3 regions of the Terrisporobacter hibernicus genome follow, and region 3 is predicted to be linked to each of the others. Evidence: riboswitches for the same ligand, from Rfam matches in the RefSeq annotation. Region 3 holds a riboswitch; each other region holds the start of a gene.
The links. Region 3 has a riboswitch for lysine ahead of JW646_RS07435 (aspartate-semialdehyde dehydrogenase). Riboswitches for the same ligand answer to the same signal wherever they lie in the genome.
Positions count from the first base shown of each region.

Region 1: it holds a riboswitch for lysine, as region 3 does, so the genes downstream of both, JW646_RS01910 (amino acid permease) here and JW646_RS07435 (aspartate-semialdehyde dehydrogenase) in region 3, are expected to answer to the same signal.
Region 2: it holds a riboswitch for lysine, as region 3 does, so the genes downstream of both, JW646_RS00910 (Na+/H+ antiporter NhaC family protein) here and JW646_RS07435 (aspartate-semialdehyde dehydrogenase) in region 3, are expected to answer to the same signal.

Region 1 is NZ_CP081135.1:384,304-387,598, forward strand. Features, by position in the region: gene JW646_RS01905 (GGDEF domain-containing protein) at 1-209, opposite strand, end outside; gene JW646_RS01910 (amino acid permease) at 406-1,857, opposite strand; lysine riboswitch at 2,133-2,309, opposite strand; gene JW646_RS01915 (voltage-gated chloride channel family protein) at 2,465-3,295, shown strand, end outside.
Region 2 is NZ_CP081135.1:189,249-192,543, forward strand. Features, by position in the region: gene JW646_RS00910 (Na+/H+ antiporter NhaC family protein) at 1-1,683, opposite strand, end outside; lysine riboswitch at 1,793-1,968, opposite strand; gene JW646_RS00915 (Na+/H+ antiporter NhaC family protein) at 2,136-3,295, shown strand, end outside.
Region 3 is NZ_CP081135.1:1,542,245-1,545,539, reverse strand. Features, by position in the region: gene dapA (4-hydroxy-tetrahydrodipicolinate synthase) at 1-724, opposite strand, end outside; gene JW646_RS07435 (aspartate-semialdehyde dehydrogenase) at 790-1,788, opposite strand; lysine riboswitch at 1,923-2,093, opposite strand; gene JW646_RS07430 (L-serine ammonia-lyase, iron-sulfur-dependent, subunit alpha) at 2,361-3,295, shown strand, end outside.

The DNA of each region.
Region 1 (3,295 bases), 1.2 Mb from region 3:
TTTCCATTTAATTTCAAAGTATCTATATTCTTAAAATCAGTTTTTGATAAATCCAACACTCCTTTTTTTATGTTTACCTTAGTATCACTTTGCCAAATACTTATACAAATAGTAGAAATAATTACAAATGCTAAAGTCACTACCATTAAAATTCCAACTGAAAATATCCTTAATAATAATGTCAAGTATTTTTTACCTTTTTCCCCCATTGTGCCTCCTATATGTACTAAGTTTCAATATGTATGTTTCCAATTTTATACATTTTTCGACTTTATGTCAATTATAATAAACTTCACATTTGTCTATGTAATTTCCTTAAAAGTAAAAAAGACTTGGACTTTCCATTACAAAGTCCAAGTCTTTTAATTACTTTCAATTATCACTATTTATTTTTCATCAAAGATCCTACACAGCCTTTTTCTTATCTTCCAATCTACTTTTGTTAGATTTATTATAAGACTTTTGTGACATAAATCTAATAACAAGTCCCATAGCTATAAGGATTAATGGTCCACCATAAGTTTTCACTATTAGTAAAATTGCTTCCGTTCCACTAGATCCAACTACATAGTCAAGTCCTGCCCCCAAGAATCCTGTACAAGATAATACTAAAGCTATTCCTGACATAGTGTATGCAAGTACATCTGATTTAAAGAATTTAAAATCAATGTTTTTGTTATTTTTTCTAAATGACATATATGCAAACATCAGGATTATATATGGTATAACAACTGTTAAAGCTGATAAGTCTGTTAACAATTTGAAGAATGCATCTATAGACTTTAGGCCAAACAGTGGTATGGCTATTAGTACTATTAATATTGCACATTGAACCCATAGGGCGTTTACTAATGTTCCATCTTCTCTTTTCTTAACTAAGAATTCTGGGAATGTTCCTTTTGGAACTTCTCCAAACATTGCTCTTATTGGAGATTCCATCCATATTATATAAGCTGCTATTGATGTTACTAAGAATATTGCTGCATATATTTGAGCTACTATTTTTCCGTTTATTCCAAAGTTGTTTGCTACTATACTGTAAACCACATAACCTGCGTCTTTTATGCCTGCACTTTCCAAAACATCTGGCGATGCTATTAACTGTATAGCCACAGAACCAAGTATATATGATAATGCTATAAGTATAGTTGCTATAACCATTGCTTTTGGAAATGTCTTTTTAGGATTTTCTGTTTGTTTTATATATGTTCCTGCAACTTCTGAACCTGATACTGCAAATAGTAACCAAGAAAAAGTTGAGAAATAACTTACATTAAATTTTGGAACAACACTCTCCACACTAAACTCAGTTGCAGAAGGTGTCCCGTTAAAATACCCAACTACAGCCATTACTACAAATATTACTGTTGCTGCTAGAGTAAATTTCCCTCCAAAATCAGCCAACTTAGAGAATTTGCTAACTCCTATTGTTGCTATATATGTCATGGCTATACATATAAATATTGATAGTATTGGTAACAAGTAAGCATTGGAATCAGTAAATACATTTCTTCCAAGTAAAGCCCAAGATGCTGCTACAGGTATTCTAGAAAATACCATTTGTAGATAGAAAAGTATCCCTATAAAATAAGACCATGTACTTATGAAGGCCCATTTTTCACCTATTGCTTGTTCTACCCAAGTATAAATTCCCCCATCTTTGTCTTTGTTAAAAGAAGCCATTTCAGCTATAACTCCACAAAGTGGTAAAAAATATAGTACAGATACTATCACCCATGAAGGTATAGCAGTTGCCCCTAAATATACTGCATTACTTGCTATATTAGTAAAATTAAAAGTAGGAACAAATATAAGCATTACTAATGCCCATAGTTTAATTTTTTTATTTTCTCCCATGATGTCTCTCCTCTACATTAAATATTTCCCATATAAAAAATTTGCTTGGCTTGAATGACGTATTAGTGAAACACTTCATATGGCCAAGGAGATGTATTTTCTATTCTCTGTCAACAACCTTGTCATAGTTTGCAAGTTGGTTATTACATATTATTTATAAACTCATAGCACTCAACTTCCACACATGTAAAAAAGCCTTGAGCTTTACACTCAAGGCTACGTAAATACAAAAATACACTAATATGAATATAGTATATTTAGGTATATATTATCCCTTAAATGATAGCTCACCACAAAATAATTTGTGACAGTGATACAGATATTCTCTGCATCCCCAGCCGTACAACCTTTCAGCTTCAATTATACAACTTCGGCGATACTTCCTTTCTTAGTAAATCCTCCTGCTTTTACTCATTACTAGTACTATTAATTACCGCACCTCTATCTTTTTTATACTTCATTTAAATTTATGTTATGATTATACATTTTTAAAGTAAATTTGTAAATAGATTTTTAGTTATTTAATTATTTTTAACAAATAGCCTTGCTTTTACAAGTCACATATATAAACAAGACAATTTTTTGATATAATAAATTTGTATACAGTATGAAAGAGGTGGACAACATTAAAAATTTAATAAGACATGCAAAAGAAAGCAAAATTACATTTAACAATTTTGTAAAATGGTTTGTTCTATCAATAATCTCAGGAATATCTGTTGGAGTTGTAATATCATTTTTTTTAAAAAGCTTAGAATATGCAACAACAACTAGAGAAAATCATCCCTGGTTATTATATTTATTACCCCTAGGAGGAGCCTTAGTAAGTTTTCTATATTTTAAATACGGAAAAGATTCTGCAAAGGGTAACAACCTTATAATAGAACAAATAAACAACTGTGAGGGTTACATTCCAAGTAGAATGGCACCACTTGTATTGTTTGGAACATTTATAACACACTTATTTGGTGGATCAGCAGGGCGGGAAGGAACAGGAGTTCAAATTGGTGCTAGTATCTCTGCAACCCTGGGAAGAATACTAAAATTAAAAGATATAGACTACAATATCCTTATAATAAGTGGTGTAAGTAGTGGTTTTGGTGTAGTATTTGGAACTCCAATAGCTGGTACAGTATTTGGTTTAGAAGTTCACTCCGTAGGAAAAATGAGATATGAGGCTATTATCCCTTGTTTAATTTCTAGTTACATAGGTACATATATATCTGAACTTTTTAATATACACCATACAAATTACCATATGGCAAATGTAGGTTTTGATAATATTGTTTTTATAAAAATTATAATATGTTCCATATTATTTGGACTTACAAGCAAATTATTTGCAGAACTTACACATTATCTAAAAAGAGTGTTTGCAAATAAATTTCCAAATACTTCACTGAAAAGTTTTGTTGGAGGATTAGTTATTATAGTAGCA
Region 2 (3,295 bases), 1.4 Mb from region 3:
TCCTATAAACATTGCCACAAATGATAGTGGTAAGATTAAATAAACAGGTAATCCAAATCCTGCTGGTATATATCCAAACACTATAGTAATAACTCCCACAAATATTGAATAAGGCATTTGTGTTCTAACATGATCTATATGATTACATCCAGCTCCCATTGATGAAAGTATTGTTGTATCTGATATTGGTGAACAGTGATCGCCAAATATAGCTCCCGTTAATACTGCTGATGTTGCAACTATTACATAAGACATGTCTGGGTTTATTGAATATGCAAGAGGTATAGCCAGTGGCATAAGTATTCCCATTGTTCCATAAGAAGTTCCAGTTGCAAATGATATTATTGCCCCAAGTACAAATATTAAGCTTGGTACTATAAATGGAGGTAGGGAACCTGATAGTAATGTAATTAAATATTTTGCTGTTCCTAGCTCTTTTATTACAGATGATAGTGACCATGCACATATTAATATTACACCTGTTATTACTAATGTTTTCATTCCATCCACCCAAATATCTAGAGCTTCTGATACAGTAAACATTTTTTTACATACACCCATAACCATCGCAACTATTCCAGCAAATAAAGCTGATTGGAAAAGAGCAACAGATGCATCTGAATTTGAGAAAGCTTCTTTTATTGCATTAAATGATGCTGGTGAGTTTTGCATAAGTTGAATTACCGCACTGTCTTCTCCGCCCATTATTGCAGTATATCCACTGTAATAAAATGCAAATAACGCTCCAACTATCAACGCTCCTATTGGTATTATTGCATTCCACACACTTAGTTTAACACCCTCTAATGGTTCCATATCATCATGTTTACTTAAATTTTTATTTACTTCTTCGTTTGAAGTAATATTTTGACTTCCCCTTCTACATTCTAACTCAGCTTTTCTCATAGGTCCAAAATCCTTTAAAAGTAAAGCTGTCATTACTATAAATCCTAATATTAATAGATTATAAAATCTAAATGGAATTGTATCTAAAAATACTCCAAATGCATTTGTTTCAACTCCTATACTTTCAAATGCTGTACCTATAAGCCCAACTTCTAAACCTATCCATGTAGAAATAATTGCTAAACCTGCAACTGGTGCTGCAGTGGCATCTATTATAAAAGCTAATCTTTCTCTTGATACTTTCATTTTGTCTGTAACTGGTCTCATCATAGGTCCTATTATTAAAGAGTTTGCATAGTCATCAAAGAATACAAGTAGTCCTGCAAACCAAGTCATTATTTGAGCACTTTTTGCTGTTTTTGCTTTATTTGATAATGCTTCAGCTATGGCTTTTGCTCCACCCATTTTTCCAACTAAATTTATAACTCCTCCTATTGCTAAAACTTGAAGAATTATACCTGCATTCCATGGGTCTGCTAGAGATTCCACTGCTCTTTTAATTAAATCTAAAAATGAATAAAATATTGCCATAAAAGGATTGTTCCCTGTTATATTTAATATAAATCCACCTGACATAATTCCTATAACCAAAGATACTATAACATTTTTAGTTATAAAAGCAAGTGAAATTGCAACTAGCGGTGGTATTAAAGTCCATAAACCAAATTTACCTGCATTTTGTGCCGCAACATCAACTTCTTCTGCAAAAGATAGTGCCGTCGTCATTATGAATAGCATGGTTGTCATTAAAAATAATCTTAAATTTCTTCTTCTCATTTTATTTCCCCCTAATATTTTTGTAGTGAACATCATAAGGGCTATTTTTTTTCATTAAAAAAACCTTGATGTAAGAGCATCAAGGTCATAATTATACTAAACTATAAATCCATTTGATAGCTCAACACTAATTTCTTAGTGACAGTGGCATATATATTATATATACCCCCAGCCAAATAACCTTAAAGCTTCAGTTATACGCTTCGGCGATGTTTCCTTTCACAATAAATCAACGTTGCTTAACTCCTTATTGTTACTGATAAAAATCGCACCTCTACCTTAAATATTCACTTATTAATATGAGTATATATTACCTGACTTTATTTAGCAACAAGTAAAACCGTATTTTTTACTATATATGTTTTATAAATATTTTTTATATTTAATTAATATTTTAATATTTTTCTTCTATAATTTTATTATATTGATAAATAATAGGAGGAATTATTTATATGAGTATTTTTTTCATTATTATTATTACAATAACAATGCTAATATTTAGCGTTTTTAATAATATTTTTTTAGGATACGGTTTAACTATTTCTTTGATTTTATTTTCTTTAATTGGTTTAAAAAGAAATAAAACCATAAAAGACCTTCTTAAATTATATACTTTTGAGTCTAAAAGAAGTTTTCCAATTATAAAAATTTTAATCTTAATTTCAATTTTAATAAGTGTATGGTTAAGTTGTGGAACAATTCCATCAATAGTTTATTATTCATTAAAATATATTAACCCTAATCTATTTATATTGTTTTGTTTTTTAATAGCAGCTGTAACATCAATTTTAATTGGAACTTCCTTTGGTACTGTAAGTTCCATAGGTATACCTCTTATTATTATTGCACAGGCGTCTAATCTTAACTTAAATTTAGTAGGAGGAGCCATTATGTCTGGTGCATATTTAGGTGATAGATGTTCACCTTTATCTTCTAGTTTACTTCTTCTATGCAATTTAACTAAAGTCGACTTATTTAAATATATTAGAAAGGTTTTTGTTTTTGGTATTATTCCAACTATAATTAGTATTATTTTTTATTTATTTTTTTCCTTTAAAAATCCTTTGACTTTTATTGATAATTCACTAAGTTTAACTTTGTACAATGATTTTCATATAAGTTTTATTTTATTAATACCAGCTATTATAATTATTATTTTATCGTTGAAAAAAGTTTCAATTTCAAAATCAATAACTATAAGTATAATAACATCAATAATAATTTGCCTTTTTATTCAAAAAATAACTATGATAGATTTGTGTAATTATATTATATTTGGATATAAAACGTCTTCATCTTTATCAAATATTATTAAGGGTGGCGGTATTATTTCCATGTTTAAAACTTGTTATATAATTATTATTTCATGTTGTTTAACAGGATTTTTTAGTGGATTAAATATTTTGGGCGGCTTGGAAAAGTATTTAAAGAAATTAAAACTAAATAGAAGCAAGTTATTTTTTATAACCTTATTACTTGGCTTAATAATTGCCTCTATTGGATGTAGCCAGACTATAGCTTTTATTTTAACTATAGAAATACTTAAGGATACCTATGAAAATTATAATAATGAGGATATAGCTATGGAATTTTCCAATTCCGCTATTATTAC
Region 3 (3,295 bases):
TTAAAGGTTTCATGCCTAATTGTAATTCTCTAGAACCTTCTACATCACCTTCCATAAACTTTGCTACTAAATCATGAGTTTCCTGTGGGCAAATATTAGCTAGAACTGATATAACTCCAGACCCTCCTAGAGAAAGTAGGGGTAGTATGGAGTCATCGTTACCAGAATACACAGCGAAGCCTTCTGGAACTAACCTGCAAACTTCAGCTACTTGAGCTAAATCTCCACAAGCTTCTTTAAGAGCTACAATGTTATCCACATTTTTAGCTAAATCAGCAACAAGTGAAGGAGGGATATTAACCTTTGTACGTGAAGGAACATTGTATAAAATTATAGGAAGTTTAACACTATTTGCAATAGATACAAAGTGTTTTCTAAGTCCTGATTTATTAGCCTTGTTATAGTAAGGAGTTATAATTAAAAGAGCATCTGCACCTAATTTTTCAGCTTCTTGACTCATATAGATAGAGTGAGCAGTGTCATTTCCACCTGTGCCAGCTATTACAGGAACCCTTTTATCAACAGCATCAACAATAGTTTTGATTGCTAATAAATGTTCTTCGTCATTCATAGTGCTGGCTTCACCAGTAGTACCACAAGCAACTATAGCATCAGTGCCATTTTCAATTTGAAAATCCACTAATTCTTTTATCTTTTTAACATTAACCTTTCCATTTTCATCAAATGGCGTAACTAAAGCAACTGCAGAACCTTTAAAAATCATAAACAAACCTCTCCTTTTTACCTTAAATTTAATCTCTATTAATTAATATTTATTAAAGTTCATTTTTATACTAAATCATATTTTAATAATAATTCAGCTATTTGAACTGCATTAGTAGCAGCCCCTTTTCTTATGTTGTCAGCAACAACCCACATATTAACACCATTATCCACACTGAAGTCTCTTCTGATTCTTCCTACGTAAACCTCATCATGACCCTCAGCATCAACTGCTAGAGGATATTCGTTGTTAGCAGGATTATCAACTATAACTATACCTTCAGTATTTTTTAGAGTACTAAATACGTCTTCTAACTCAAATGGTTTATTAAACTCTAAGTTTATAGACTCACTGTGAGCACCTCTTACTGGAACCCTTACAGTAGTAGCAGTAACTTTAATATTATAGTCTTCTAAGATTTTCATAGTTTCATTTACCATTTTCATTTCTTCTTTTGTATATCCGTTTTCTTCGAAAACATCTATATGAGGAAGACAGTTAAAGGCTATAGGATGAGGGTAGAAAGTGTTTGGTTTTCCATGGATTCCATCCTCCAAGTCTTGAACTCCTCTAACTCCAGAACCTGATACGGCTTGGTAAGTTGAGTAAACAACTCTTTTTAAACCATATTTATCATGTAATGGTTTAAGAGGAACCATAGCTTGTATAGTAGAGCAGTTTGGGTTTGCAATTATTCCCTTATGATTTTTTACTGCTTCTGGGTTAACCTCTGGAACAACGAGTGGAACGTTAGGATCCATTCTCCATTGGCTTGAATTATCAACAACAATTACTCCTTTAGAAGCTGCTATTGGTGCGTATTTTTGGCTTATTCCTCCACCAGCAGAAAATAGAGCTATTTGTATATCTCTATCAAAAGAATTTTCATTTAATTCCTCTACAACCACATCTTTGTTTGCAAATTTAACAGTTGTACCTGCAGATTTTGCAGAAGAGAACATATAGATATTATCTATTGGAAAATTTCTTTCTTCTAAAATTTTTATAAAAGTTCTTCCCACCATACCAGTGGCACCAACTAAAGCAACATTAATTTTTTTCATTTTTAATCACCCCGTAATATATTTTAGATTTAACATTAATAACATAGAGAAAATTTAAGGGAGAGCTTTATATTTATATATATAAAAAAACGTACAAAGGTATACTTTGTACGTTTAAAACGACATGTCAAAGTAAACCTTGTAGCTCACCACTTAAAAATAAGTGACAGTGTTATACATATTATGCATAACCCCAAAAATAATCTTTGCCAAGATTACCTTTTCGGCAATGGTTCCTTTCTTTGAATATTAACGTCTGCCGACTACTTTCAAATACTTTTAACCACTGCACCTCTACCCTAGGTTAAGATAGTTTTTTTAAATTATTAATAATAGTAGTACAAAAAAATGAAAAAATCAATAAAAATGTAAAAAATTACCTCAAACAACATCTAGATTTTTTGTCGCATTTTAGGTAAAATGTTTTATATGTTATTTAATATTTATAAAAATATTTTTTAGAGGTAAATAATTCTTAAATTACTATTATTATTGGAAATATATAATTTTAATTGGGAATATGTTTTCTTATTAAAATAAAAAGAATATCTAAATCCCCGAGGAGGAACAAAATGGAATCACTAAAAGAACTTTACAAAATAGGTAATGGACCTTCCAGCTCACATACAATGGGACCACAAAGAGCTGCTGAACAATTTAAGAACAAATACCCAGAAGCTGTTAGCTATAAAGCTCACTTATACGGAAGCTTAGCTGCAACAGGAGAAGGGCATTTAACTGATTATATAATCAAGAAAACGCTTGAGCCAAAAGAAGTTGAAATACTTTGGAGAGAAGATATAGTTAAACCATATCATCCAAATGGTATGATGTTAGAAGCTATAGATGCAGACGGAAACGTAATGGGAGATTGGACTATCTACTCTGTTGGTGGAGGTACAATAGCTGAAGAAGGAATGAGAAATGCAGGTGGAAACGACACTTACCCTCATTCAACTATGGAAGAAATAATAGCTTGGTGTAACCAAAATAATAAAAACTTCGTAGACTACGTAAAAACTTACGACGATGCTGATATAATGGATTACTTAGTAACTATTAAAGATGCTATGAAAAAATCAGTAGAAGACGGTTTAAAAGCTACAGAAGTTATACCAGGTAAATTAAATCTAGAAAGAAAAGCTGGATATTTCTATAAGCAATATCTTGCTAAGAAGCAATTAAATACATTAGTTTATGCTTATGCTTTAGCTGCTTCAGAGCAAAATGCATCAGGATACGTTATAGTAACTGCTCCAACATGTGGTTCTGCAGGTGTTTTACCAGGAATATTCTTCGCAATGAAAGACTATGAAGGATACACTGATGAGCAATTAGTTGAAGCTTTAGCTGTAGCAGGTATAGTTGGTGTTCTTGTTAAGAGAAACGGATCTGTTTCAGGTGCTGAAGTTGGATGTCAAGGTGAAGTAGGAGTTGCTTGTGCAATGGCTGCTGCTGCAATAGCTTACTTAAAAGGTGGATCATTAAGACAAATAGAATATGCTGC